DNA from 3 places in the Streptomyces sp. NBC_00554 genome. Region 1 is predicted to be linked to each of the others. Evidence: riboswitches for the same ligand, from Rfam matches in the RefSeq annotation. Region 1 holds a riboswitch; each other region holds the start of a gene.
What was found. A riboswitch is a leader RNA that binds a small molecule or an ion and turns the genes downstream of it on or off. The one in region 1 is predicted to bind S-adenosylmethionine.
Positions count from the first base shown of each region.

Region 1 (3,266 bases):
CTTGGCCCTGGAGTACCGCTCCTCCTGCGGGAGGAAGCCGCCGCGGCGGAAGTTCTCGCCGGTGAAGGCGTCCCAGGAGGTGACGACGTTCCAGGCGGCGCGCCCGCCGGAGAGGTGGTCGAGGCTCGCGAACTGGCGGGCCACCTCGTAGGGCTCGTTGAACGTGGAGTTGATGGTGCCGGTCAGGCCGAGGTGTTCGGTGACGGCGGCGAGCGCGCTGAGGACGGTGAAGGTGTCGGGCCGTCCGACGACGTCCAAGTCGTAGATCTTGCCGCCCTGTTCACGCAGCCGCAGGCCTTCGGCGAGGAACAGGAAGTCGAACTTGGCGCGTTCGGCGGTCCGCGCGAAGTGCGCGAAGGAGCTGAACTCGATGTGGCTGCCGGCCTCGGGGTCGCTCCACACGGTGGTGTTGTTGACGCCGGGGAAGTGCGCCGCGAGGTGGATCTGCTTGAGCGGCTTGCTCGTTGACTTGCTCATGAGTTGGGTCCCTCCGGCTCAGGCGTGGGCGGCGGCGTAGCGGTTGGCGGGGCGGGCGAGGCCCAGCAGTCCGCGCAGGGTGTCGGCCTCGTACGAGTGCCGGAAGGCGTCGCGGCGCTGGAGTTCGGGTACCAGTCCCCGGGTGATCGCCGGGAGGTCGTGGCCGGCGACGGCGGGACGCAGCCGGAAGCCGGTCAGTCCGGCCTGCTGCAACTCCTGGAGCAGGTCGGCGAGTTGCACAGGGGTACCCGTGAACACCTTCGCGTCGCTGGTGTACGGGTAGCCCGCGAGGGCATCGAGACGCTCCTTACGGGCCACGGCCGCGGCGGGGTCGTTGTCCAGGAACACCACCAGGTCACCGAAGAGGTGCAACGGCTCCTCGGCGCGTCCGGCCGCTTCCTGTTCGGTGCGGACCGCGGCGACGATGGCACGCGCCTCATCGACGTCGTGCGGAGTGACGTATCCGATGTCGGTGCTGCGACCGAGCAGCCGGAAGGGCGCGCCCGTCGTGGACTCATGGGCCAGTGCGGTGACCAGGGGCTGACCCTGCGGCGGACGGGGCGTGATCGAGGGGCCCTTGACGCTGAAGTACTTGCCCTCGAAGTCGATGTAGTGCAGTTTGTCGCGGTCGACGAAGCGGCCGGTGGCGACGTCCCGGATCTCCGCGTCGTCCTCCCAGCTGTCCCACAGCCGGCGCACCGCCTCAACGTAGTCGGCGGCCTCGTCGAAGAGGTCGACGATCAACTCCCGCAGGGCCGGGGTCTCCAGGTCCTCGATACGGAGCTTCGGGAACGAACGGCGTCCGAAGTGCGCGGCCTCGTGTCGCCGCGCGGACGCCTGGACCCGCAGTCCCGCGCGGCCGGTGCTCACATAGTCGAGGGTGGCGATGGCCTTGGAGATATGGAACGGCTCCGTGTGTGTGGCCACCACGGTCGGCACCAGTCCTATATGGCTGGTCAACGGCGCGACGCGGGCGGCGATGAGGACGGCGTCGAGTCGGCCGCGTACCTGGTCGGTGCGTCCGTCCGGTTCGCTTAGGCGCGCGGACTGGGGGCCGAGCCCGTCCTCGATGGTCACGAAGTCCAGCAGGCCGCGTTCGGCCTCGCTGACCAGATCGGTCCAGTACGAGGCGGTGAACAGTTCGTCGGGGCGGGCCACCGGTTCGCGCCAGGCGGCCGGGTGCCAGCCCGCGCTGTCGAGAGCGACGGCGAGGTGCAGTGCGGCGGAAGAAGGGGAGGAGGGAGGGGTGGGAGAGGGCAGCGAGGATGACGACGACACGACTGGGTGCCTTCCTGATCGACCGTATGAGATCACCGGGCCCTCGGGATCGGAGGGTGCGGCGGCGAGGTGACAGGTCAGGGACGACAGAGCGCGCCGGCCACGCGCTGAAGGTCGATGTGCGGCCGGGAGTACAGGTGCACGCGGCGGCGCGGGGCGAGAACCATGACACGGAGGCGGGGCACAGTCTGCACGTCCGTCACCTCCGCCCTTTCGGCTCGGCGGACTGGAGACCGCCGGCGTCGCGCTTGCGGAACCCGGGACGGGCACCGCCTGGTCGTCACCTGGAGCACCCCGCCGCGAAGGAGGGTTGCCGGTCAGCAAGCCAGGGCTTGACGCTGACGCTCATAACCTGCTGGGGACGTTACGGGAGGCCACAGCGGTGCGCAATGCCCGGAGATCATGGTCGTTCTCACATCGCCGTGCCTCCCCGGAAGGGTCAACCACCCTGCCGCGCAATCTGTTCCACCCCGCGACGCCGGCCTGAGGCGCGCCCGGTGACCACCTGGTGAGACTGCGCCGGAGGCCTTCTTGACGGCCTCACGGAGCGCACCGACACTGACGAGGACGGTCACGATTGTCAGCGCCCCTCGGGCAGGTTTCCTCTGCCCGTACGGTTATCGGCCCCGGCCCGCTGGCAGGCAACCCTTCCACCGCGACGGGGTGCCCCGGGTGACGACCGGGTTCCGCCGGTGCGGCGGGACAAGCGTGGTCTCGCGTCTCGCGAGCCCCGAGTGTGGGACCGGTGGGAATGACCAAGAGCGGTTTGACGAGGCGCCTGCACATCGATCTGTTGCGGGTCTCCAGCGCCTACTAGTCCGAGCGGTACGGACCGGTACGCAGCGCAGTCACTCCGTTCCGCCGCGGTGCCCACAAGGCGACCGTGGCCTCCTCGTCCCAGGGAGAGTCATGTCCGAGACCCTGTCCTCGCACGTCTCAAACACCGGAACGTCCCGCGTGTGTACCCCAACCACGTGCGCCCCCAGCCCACTTGACGCGATCCCGCACCCCCGGATCACCGCCACGCCCGCCACGCGCCAGCACCGCTTCCGCAGCCGCATCGGCGTCGGTCTCGCCGGCGGCTTCTACCCGGCCCCGCACCGCTACGAGTTGTATCTGTCCGCGCACTGTCCCCTCTCGCTGCGCGTCTCCATCACGCTCGACCTGCTGGGCCTCAAGGACTCCGTCGCCACCACGCTCCTGGCGCTCCCCGCCGACACTCCCCGCGCGTTCTCCTCGTTGCGCAGCGCGTACGAGGCAACCTGGCACCACTACGACGGTCCGCTGACCGCGCCCGCGCTGTGCGACCGGTGGAGCGGACGCGTCGTCAGCAATCACACGCCCGATATCCTGCGCGACCTCGCCGACCTCCTCACCGACCGGGCCGGATCCTGCCACTGCCCGCTTCGCCCGTCGGCCCTCGCCGCCGACATCGACGCCCTGCGCGACCTCCTCGACCGGGATGTCACCCCCGGCGCGCCGCCGGAGAGGCGGTCGACGGCCCTCGACCT
Region 1 is NZ_CP107799.1:649,227-652,492, forward strand. Features, by position in the region: gene OG266_RS03045 (NtaA/DmoA family FMN-dependent monooxygenase) at 1-477, opposite strand, end outside; gene OG266_RS03050 (LLM class flavin-dependent oxidoreductase) at 496-1,755, opposite strand; gene OG266_RS03055 (putative leader peptide) at 1,833-1,949, opposite strand; SAM riboswitch class IV at 1,995-2,108, opposite strand; SAM riboswitch class IV at 2,325-2,470, shown strand; gene OG266_RS03060 (putative leader peptide) at 2,507-2,572, shown strand; gene OG266_RS03065 (glutathione S-transferase C-terminal domain-containing protein) at 2,713-3,266, shown strand, end outside.

Region 2 (3,266 bases), 6.8 Mb from region 1:
TGAGCGCGGACGACACCGCCTGGGCGATGAACCTGATGATGCGCGGTGAGGCGACCGACGCGCAGATCGCCGGGTTCGCGGTGGCTCTGCGGGCCAAGGGAGAGACCGTCGCGGAGATCACCGGGCTCGTACGGATGATGTACGAGCACGCCAATGTGATCGAGGTGCCGGGGGACACCGTCGACATCGTCGGCACGGGCGGTGACGGGGCGAAGACCGTCAACATCTCCACCATGTCGGCGATCGTCATCGCCGGTACGGGCGCGAAGGTCGTCAAGCACGGCAACCGGGCGGCCTCCTCGGCCTCCGGCGCGTCCGACGTGCTCGAGAAGCTCGGGGTCAACCTGGAGCTGACGACGAAGCGGGTGGCCGAGGTGGCCGAGGAGGCCGGGATCACCTTCTGCTTCGCGGTGAAGTTCCACCCGGCGCTGCGTCATGTGGGCGCCGCGCGCGGGCAGTTGGGAATCCGTACGGTCTTCAACGCACTCGGTCCGCTGACGAACCCGGCACGGGTGAAGGCGCAGGCGGTCGGGGTCGCGGACCCCCGCATGGCGCCGATCGTGGCGGGCGTCTTCGCGGAGCGCGGCAACTCCTCGCTGGTCTTCCGCGGCGACGACGGGCTCGACGAGCTGACCATCACGTCCACGTCCCGGGTGTGGGTCGTACGGGACGGAAAGGTCACCGAGGAGACCTTCGACCCGAGGGACGTCGGCATCGACCTGGTCCCGATCGAGGCGCTGCGTGGCGCGGACTCCACATACAACGCGGACGTGGCGCGCCGGCTGCTCGACGGTGAGACGGGCCCGGTGCGGGACGCCGTACTGCTGAACTCGGCGGCGGCGCTGGTGGCCCTGTCGCCGGGCGCCGGACCGCTCGCGGACCAGATCCGCGCCGGGATGGCGAAGGCGGCGGAGGCCATCGACTCGGGGGCGGCGAAGCGGACGCTGGAGCGGTGGGTGGCGGCCACCAACGCGTAGGCGGCGGCCGGGACGGGTCCAGCGGGTCCGTCGTGGCGTTTCGAGTGGGGCCGGGGCAGGACGCCCGGCCCCTTTCGCGTTCCGGGATCCGGACACGGGTTGCGGTGCCCCGATTGGGTCGCGTAGGTTTTTCGGCAGGTCATGAGTGACAGTCATGAGGCCCCGGCCGACTGTCCAGCAACCCTCCGTCCGTGGCGGGGTGCTCCGGGTGAAGACCAGGCCGTAGGCAGCGAGGTCTACGGCAAGCGCGGACCCCTCGCCCTCGATTGAGGGATGGAGCCCAGGGGTCCTGGTCATTCGAGGGAGCCTTCTGTGAGCAAGCGAATGCGATAGGGCGCAGAGCCCCTCTCCGCATACCCCTTTCACCTTTTCCCGCGCTGAGCCGTACGTCCCCGTACCCGCTCGCGCGGTGATTCCCCCTGCCTCTCACAGGAGCTCGCCATGTCTGTCTCCACCGCTGCCGCCGACCAGACCATTTGTGCCCAGCTGCCCGTTCTGGGCCGGGATGTCACCGTCCCGCTCGTCACCGGTGGCGAGGTCACGTACGCCGCTCTCGACTACGCCGCCAGCGCCCCGGCCCTCCAGCGCGTGTGGGACGACGTGGCCGCGTACGCCCCGTACTACGGCAGCGTGCACCGCGGGGCGGGGTACCTGTCCCAGCTCTCCACCGACCTCTTCGAGAACTCCCGCACCACCGTCGCCGAGTTCCTGGACTGCCGTGCGGACGACCAGGTCGTCTTCACCCGGTCGACCACTGACTCGCTCAACCTGCTCGCCGGGGCTCTTCCGGCCGACTGCCAGGTCTTCGTCTTCGAGACCGAGCACCACGCCTCGCTGCTGCCCTGGCGGGACGCGCGGGTGACCTACCTGAACGCCCCGCGTACGCCTCAGGAGGCCGTCGCGACCCTGGAGGGCGCCCTCGCCGGCCGTGACCCCCACGGTCCGGCCCTGGTCTGCGTCACGGGCGCCTCGAACGTCACCGGTGAACTGTGGCCGGTGCGTGAACTGGCCGCCGCCGCCCACGCGCACGGCGCGCGCATCGTCCTCGACGCCGCGCAGCTCGCCCCGCACCACCCGGTGTCGGTGCGCGACCTCGACGTCGACTGGGTCGCCTTCTCCGGGCACAAGCTGTACGCCCCCTTCGGCTCCGGTGTCCTCGCGGGCCGCTCCGACTGGCTGCGCGAGGCCGAGCCGTACCTCGCGGGCGGCGGCGCCAGCCGCAAGGTGTCCCGGCGTACGGACGGCGGCGTGGACGTGGAGTGGCACGAGAGCGCCGCCCGGCACGAGGCGGGCTCGCCGAACGTGATCGGCGTGTACTCGATCGCGTCCGCCTGCAAGGCGCTCACCGAGGCCGGTTTCGACACGCTCGTCGCCCGTGAGCAGCAGCTCATCGAGACCGTCCGCGCGGGTCTCGCCGAAGTGCCCGAGGTGCGGGTCCTCTCGCTCTTCGGCGACGACGCCCCGCGCGTCGGCGTCATCTCCTTCGTCGTCGAGGGCTGGAACAGCTCGCACTTCGCGGCCGCGCTGTCCGCCGAGTACGGCATCGGGGTGCGCGACGGCCTGTTCTGCGCCCACCCGCTGGTGCGCACCCTCCTCGGCAGCGACCCTCAGACCCAGGGCGAGTGCGGCGCCCCCGAGGCCGCGCCCGGCGAGAAGTCCCTCAACGCCATCCGCGTCAGCTTCGGCGCGGGCACCCCGGACGAGCACGTCGAGCGTTTCGTCCGCGCGGTCAAGGAGCTCGTCCGCGATGGCGCCAAGTGGAACTACCGTACGGAGGACGGGCGTTGCGTCCCGGCCGTGTAATCGCCTGACAGGAGCACGGCGTATACGCTCCCCCTCGGCGGCCGTACGGCAAACAGGGGAGTTGCGGGGAGTGCAGGCGCTGCGGGAGACGGATCCACGGCGGATCGGTCCGTACGAGGTGCTCGGGAGGCTTGGCTCGGGCGGCATGGGCGAGGTCTATCTCGCCGAGTCGCGGGCCGGGCTCCGGCTGGCCGTGAAAGTGGTGCGGGCCGAGCACGCGGAGGACCGCACCTTCCGCGCCCGGTTCCGCCAGGAGGTACGGGCCGCGCAGACCGTCGGCGGGACCGGGACGTACACCGCACGGGTGGTCGACGCCGACCCCGAGGGTGAACGGCCTTGGATGGCAACGGAGTTCGTCGACGGGCCGAACCTGCGCGACGCGGTCCTCGACGGCGGGCCGCTGCCCGAGGACGCGGTACTCACCTTCGCGGCCGCACTGGGCGAGGCCCTCGCCGCGATCCACGCCAAGGGCATGGTGCACCGCGA
Region 2 is NZ_CP107799.1:7,426,050-7,429,315, forward strand. Features, by position in the region: gene trpD (anthranilate phosphoribosyltransferase) at 1-977, shown strand, start outside; SAM riboswitch class IV at 1,115-1,231, shown strand; gene OG266_RS32695 (aminotransferase class V-fold PLP-dependent enzyme) at 1,419-2,780, shown strand; gene OG266_RS32700 (PQQ-binding-like beta-propeller repeat protein) at 2,851-3,266, shown strand, end outside.
Region 2: linked by a shared signal. The riboswitch ahead of OG266_RS32695 (aminotransferase class V-fold PLP-dependent enzyme) and the one ahead of OG266_RS03055 (putative leader peptide) in region 1 are both predicted to bind S-adenosylmethionine.

Region 3 (3,266 bases), 4.9 Mb from region 1:
AGACCGTTCTCGATCAGCTTCTTCGCCACACCCACCGTCACGCCACCCGCCGTCTCGGCGAAGATGCCCTCCGTCTGAGCGAGGAGCTTGATCGCCTCGACGACCTGCTCGTCGTTGACGTCCTCCACGGCGCCGCCGGTGCGCCGCGCGATGTCGAGCACGTACGGCCCGTCCGCCGGGTTGCCGATGGCGAGCGACTTGGCGATGGTGTTCGGCTTCTGGGGCCGTACGACGTCGTGCCCGGCCTTGTAGGCCACGGACACCGGCGAGCAGCCCTCGGCCTGGGCGCCGAAGATCTTGTACGGCTTGTCCTCGACGAGCCCGAGCTTGATCAGCTCCTGCAGGCCCTTGTCGATCTTCGTGAGCTGGGAGCCGGAGGCGATCGGGATCACCAGCTGGTCGGGGAGCTGCCAGCCGAGCTGCTCGCAGATCTCGTACGCGAGGGTCTTGGAGCCCTCCGCGTAGTACGGCCGCAGGTTGACGTTGACGAAGCCCCAGCCCTCGCCGGCCGGGTCGCCGATCAGCTCGGAGCAGAAACGGTTCACGTCGTCGTAGTTGCCCTCGATGCCGACGAGCTCGCCGCCGTACACCGCGGCCATGACGATCTTGCCCTGCTCCAGGTCGTGCGGGATGAACACGCAGGAGCGGAAGCCGGCCCGGGCCGCGGCGGCGCCGACGGCGCCGGCGAGGTTGCCGGTGGAGGAGCAGGAGAGGGTGGTGAAGTTGAACGCGCGCGCGGCCTCGATGGCCTGGGCGACGACGCGGTCCTTGAAGGAGTGCGTCGGGTTGCCCGAGTCGTCCTTGACGAAGAGCTTGCCGGGGGTGACGCCCAGTTCGCGGGCGAGGTTGTCGGCCTGGACGAGCTTGGTCCAGCCGGGGTTGATGTTCGGCTTCTCGGCGACGTCCGCCGGGACCGGCAGGAGCGGCGCGTAGCGCCAGATGTTCGCGGGGCCCGCTTCGATGCGCTTGCGGAGGTCCTCGGTCTCGTAGGCCGAGAAGTCGTACGCGATCTCCAGCGGGCCGAAACACTCCTCGCAGGCGAAGACCGGGCCGAGCGGCACACGGTGTCCGCACTCGCGGCAGGAAAGCGCGGCGGCGGGGCCCAGATCGACGGAGTTCGCGGAATCCGGGGAGGTCACGGTGTTCGTGGTGCTTGCAACTGTCTGCGCAGCCATGGAGGGGAGGCCCTTTCTCCTCATCTTCCTCACGACGCACTTCGCCGTGAGACGGATTTGGCACCTTCCCGAGCCGGGAGCCTCACCACGTCGACGTGACAAGAACCAGCTGGAGGGTTGCCGGGGCTTCAACGGGCCGTATCCCTCTGCCCCTCTGGATGAGCGGTATTCAGTTGTACGCGCAACGACCCCCGACATGCGATGGTCATCAGCGTTGTTCAAGACTGTAACCGAAGGCCTGGATGGTGGAGAGAGCCGTCCGAACCGCGAGATGACAGCGACACACCAACCGCTGGCGCGGCGACGGGCACACGCATCCCAATGAACGCAAGGGAGAGCCGCACGTGCTGGAAGACGTCGAGCGCTGGCTGAGCACGCGCTCCTGGTCCGTGAGTGACCGCCCGCTCAAGAAGCTGATAGCCGCGAAGCGATCCACCAACTCCACGGTGAGCGTGGTCCTGCCCGCGCTCAACGAGGAGGCGACGGTCGGTGAGATCGTCTCCATCATCCGCCGCGACCTGATGACGGCGAAAGTCCCCCTTGTCGACGAGATCGTCGTCATCGACTCGGGTTCGACGGACCGCACCTCCGAGGTCGCCACCGCCGCGGGCGCCCGGGTTGTTCACCGGGACGAAATACTCCCCCGCATCCCGGCCGTGCCCGGCAAGGGCGAGGTCCTGTGGCGGTCACTCCTCGTGACGAGCGGTGACATCGTCTGCTTCATCGACGCGGACCTCAAGGAGTTCTCCTCGGACTTCGTCTCCGGGATCGTGGGGCCGCTGCTCACCGAGCCCGGCGTGGACCTCGTCAAGGCGATGTACGACCGCCCGCTGAACCTGCCGGGCGAGCCCACCTCCGGCAGAACCGCGGCCGGCCAGGGCGGCCGTGTGACCGAGCTGATGGCCCGCCCGCTGCTGAACATGCACTGGCCGCAGCTGGCCGGATTCGTCCAGCCGCTCGGCGGCGAATACGCGGCCCGCCGCTCCCTCCTCGAACAGCTCCCGTTCCCGGTCGGATACGGCGTGGAGCTCGGCATGCTCGTCGACGCCCTGCACCTCGTGGGCCTGGACGCACTCGCCCAGGTCGACGTCGGCGTCCGCAAGCACCGGCACCAGGACGGTCAGGCGCTGGGCCGGATGTCCGCGGCGATCTACCGCACGGCCCAGCTGAGGCTGGCCCGCGGGCACCTCATCCGTCCGGCCATCACCCAGTTCGAACGGGGCGAGGACGGCTTCGAGCCGCGGACGTACTCCGTGGACACGGAGGAACGGCCTCCGATGGCGGAAATCTCGGAGTACCAATCACGCAAAGCGGCGTAATCGGACGGCTGTATACGCCTCCGCCGCACCCCGTCCGTACGTTTGAGCGTTTCCGGGCCGGGCTAGGTTGAGGCGTATGGCTTCTCCGTACGGCAATCATCGGATCCTCGTCGCGTCCAACCGCGGCCCGATCTCCTACGAGCTGCGCGAGGACAACTCGCTGCACCCCAAGCGCGGCGGCGGCGGCCTCGTCTCGGGCCTGTCGGCGATCGGCCCGGACAGGGGCGCCCTGTGGGTGTGCTCCGCGCTCGGCGACGGTGACCGCGAAGCGGTACGGCGCGGGGTCGGCGAGGACGGCGTGCGGATGCTGGACATCGACGCCGAGGTGCACGCGGACGCCTACAACGGCATCGCGAACTCCGTGCTGTGGTTCGTCCACCACATGCTGTACCAGACGCCGCTGGAGCCGGTCTTCGACAAGGAGTTCCGGCGCCAGTGGGCGTCGTACGAGGCGTACAACCGGTCCTTTGCGCGGGCGCTGGCCGACGAGGCGGCCGAGGGCGCCGTGGTGGTCGTACAGGACTACCACCTGACCCTGGTCCCCGGCATGCTGCGGGAGCTGCGCCCGGATCTCCGCATCGGCCACTTCTCGCACACCCCGTGGGCGCCGGTCGACTACTTCCGCCTGCTCCCCGACGACATCGCCGAACAGGTGCTGCGCGGCATGCTCGGCGCGGACCGGCTGGGCTTCCTCACCCACCGCTGGGCGTCCGCGTTCACCGCGTGTGCGCAGGAGCTGGTCGGCGGTCTCGGTGACACCCGGGTCGGGGTG
Region 3 is NZ_CP107799.1:5,517,203-5,520,468, reverse strand. Features, by position in the region: gene thrC (threonine synthase) at 1-1,175, opposite strand, end outside; SAM riboswitch class I at 1,193-1,340, opposite strand; gene OG266_RS24310 (glucosyl-3-phosphoglycerate synthase) at 1,520-2,494, shown strand; gene OG266_RS24305 (trehalose-6-phosphate synthase) at 2,571-3,266, shown strand, end outside.
Region 3: linked by a shared signal. The riboswitch ahead of thrC (threonine synthase) and the one ahead of OG266_RS03055 (putative leader peptide) in region 1 are both predicted to bind S-adenosylmethionine.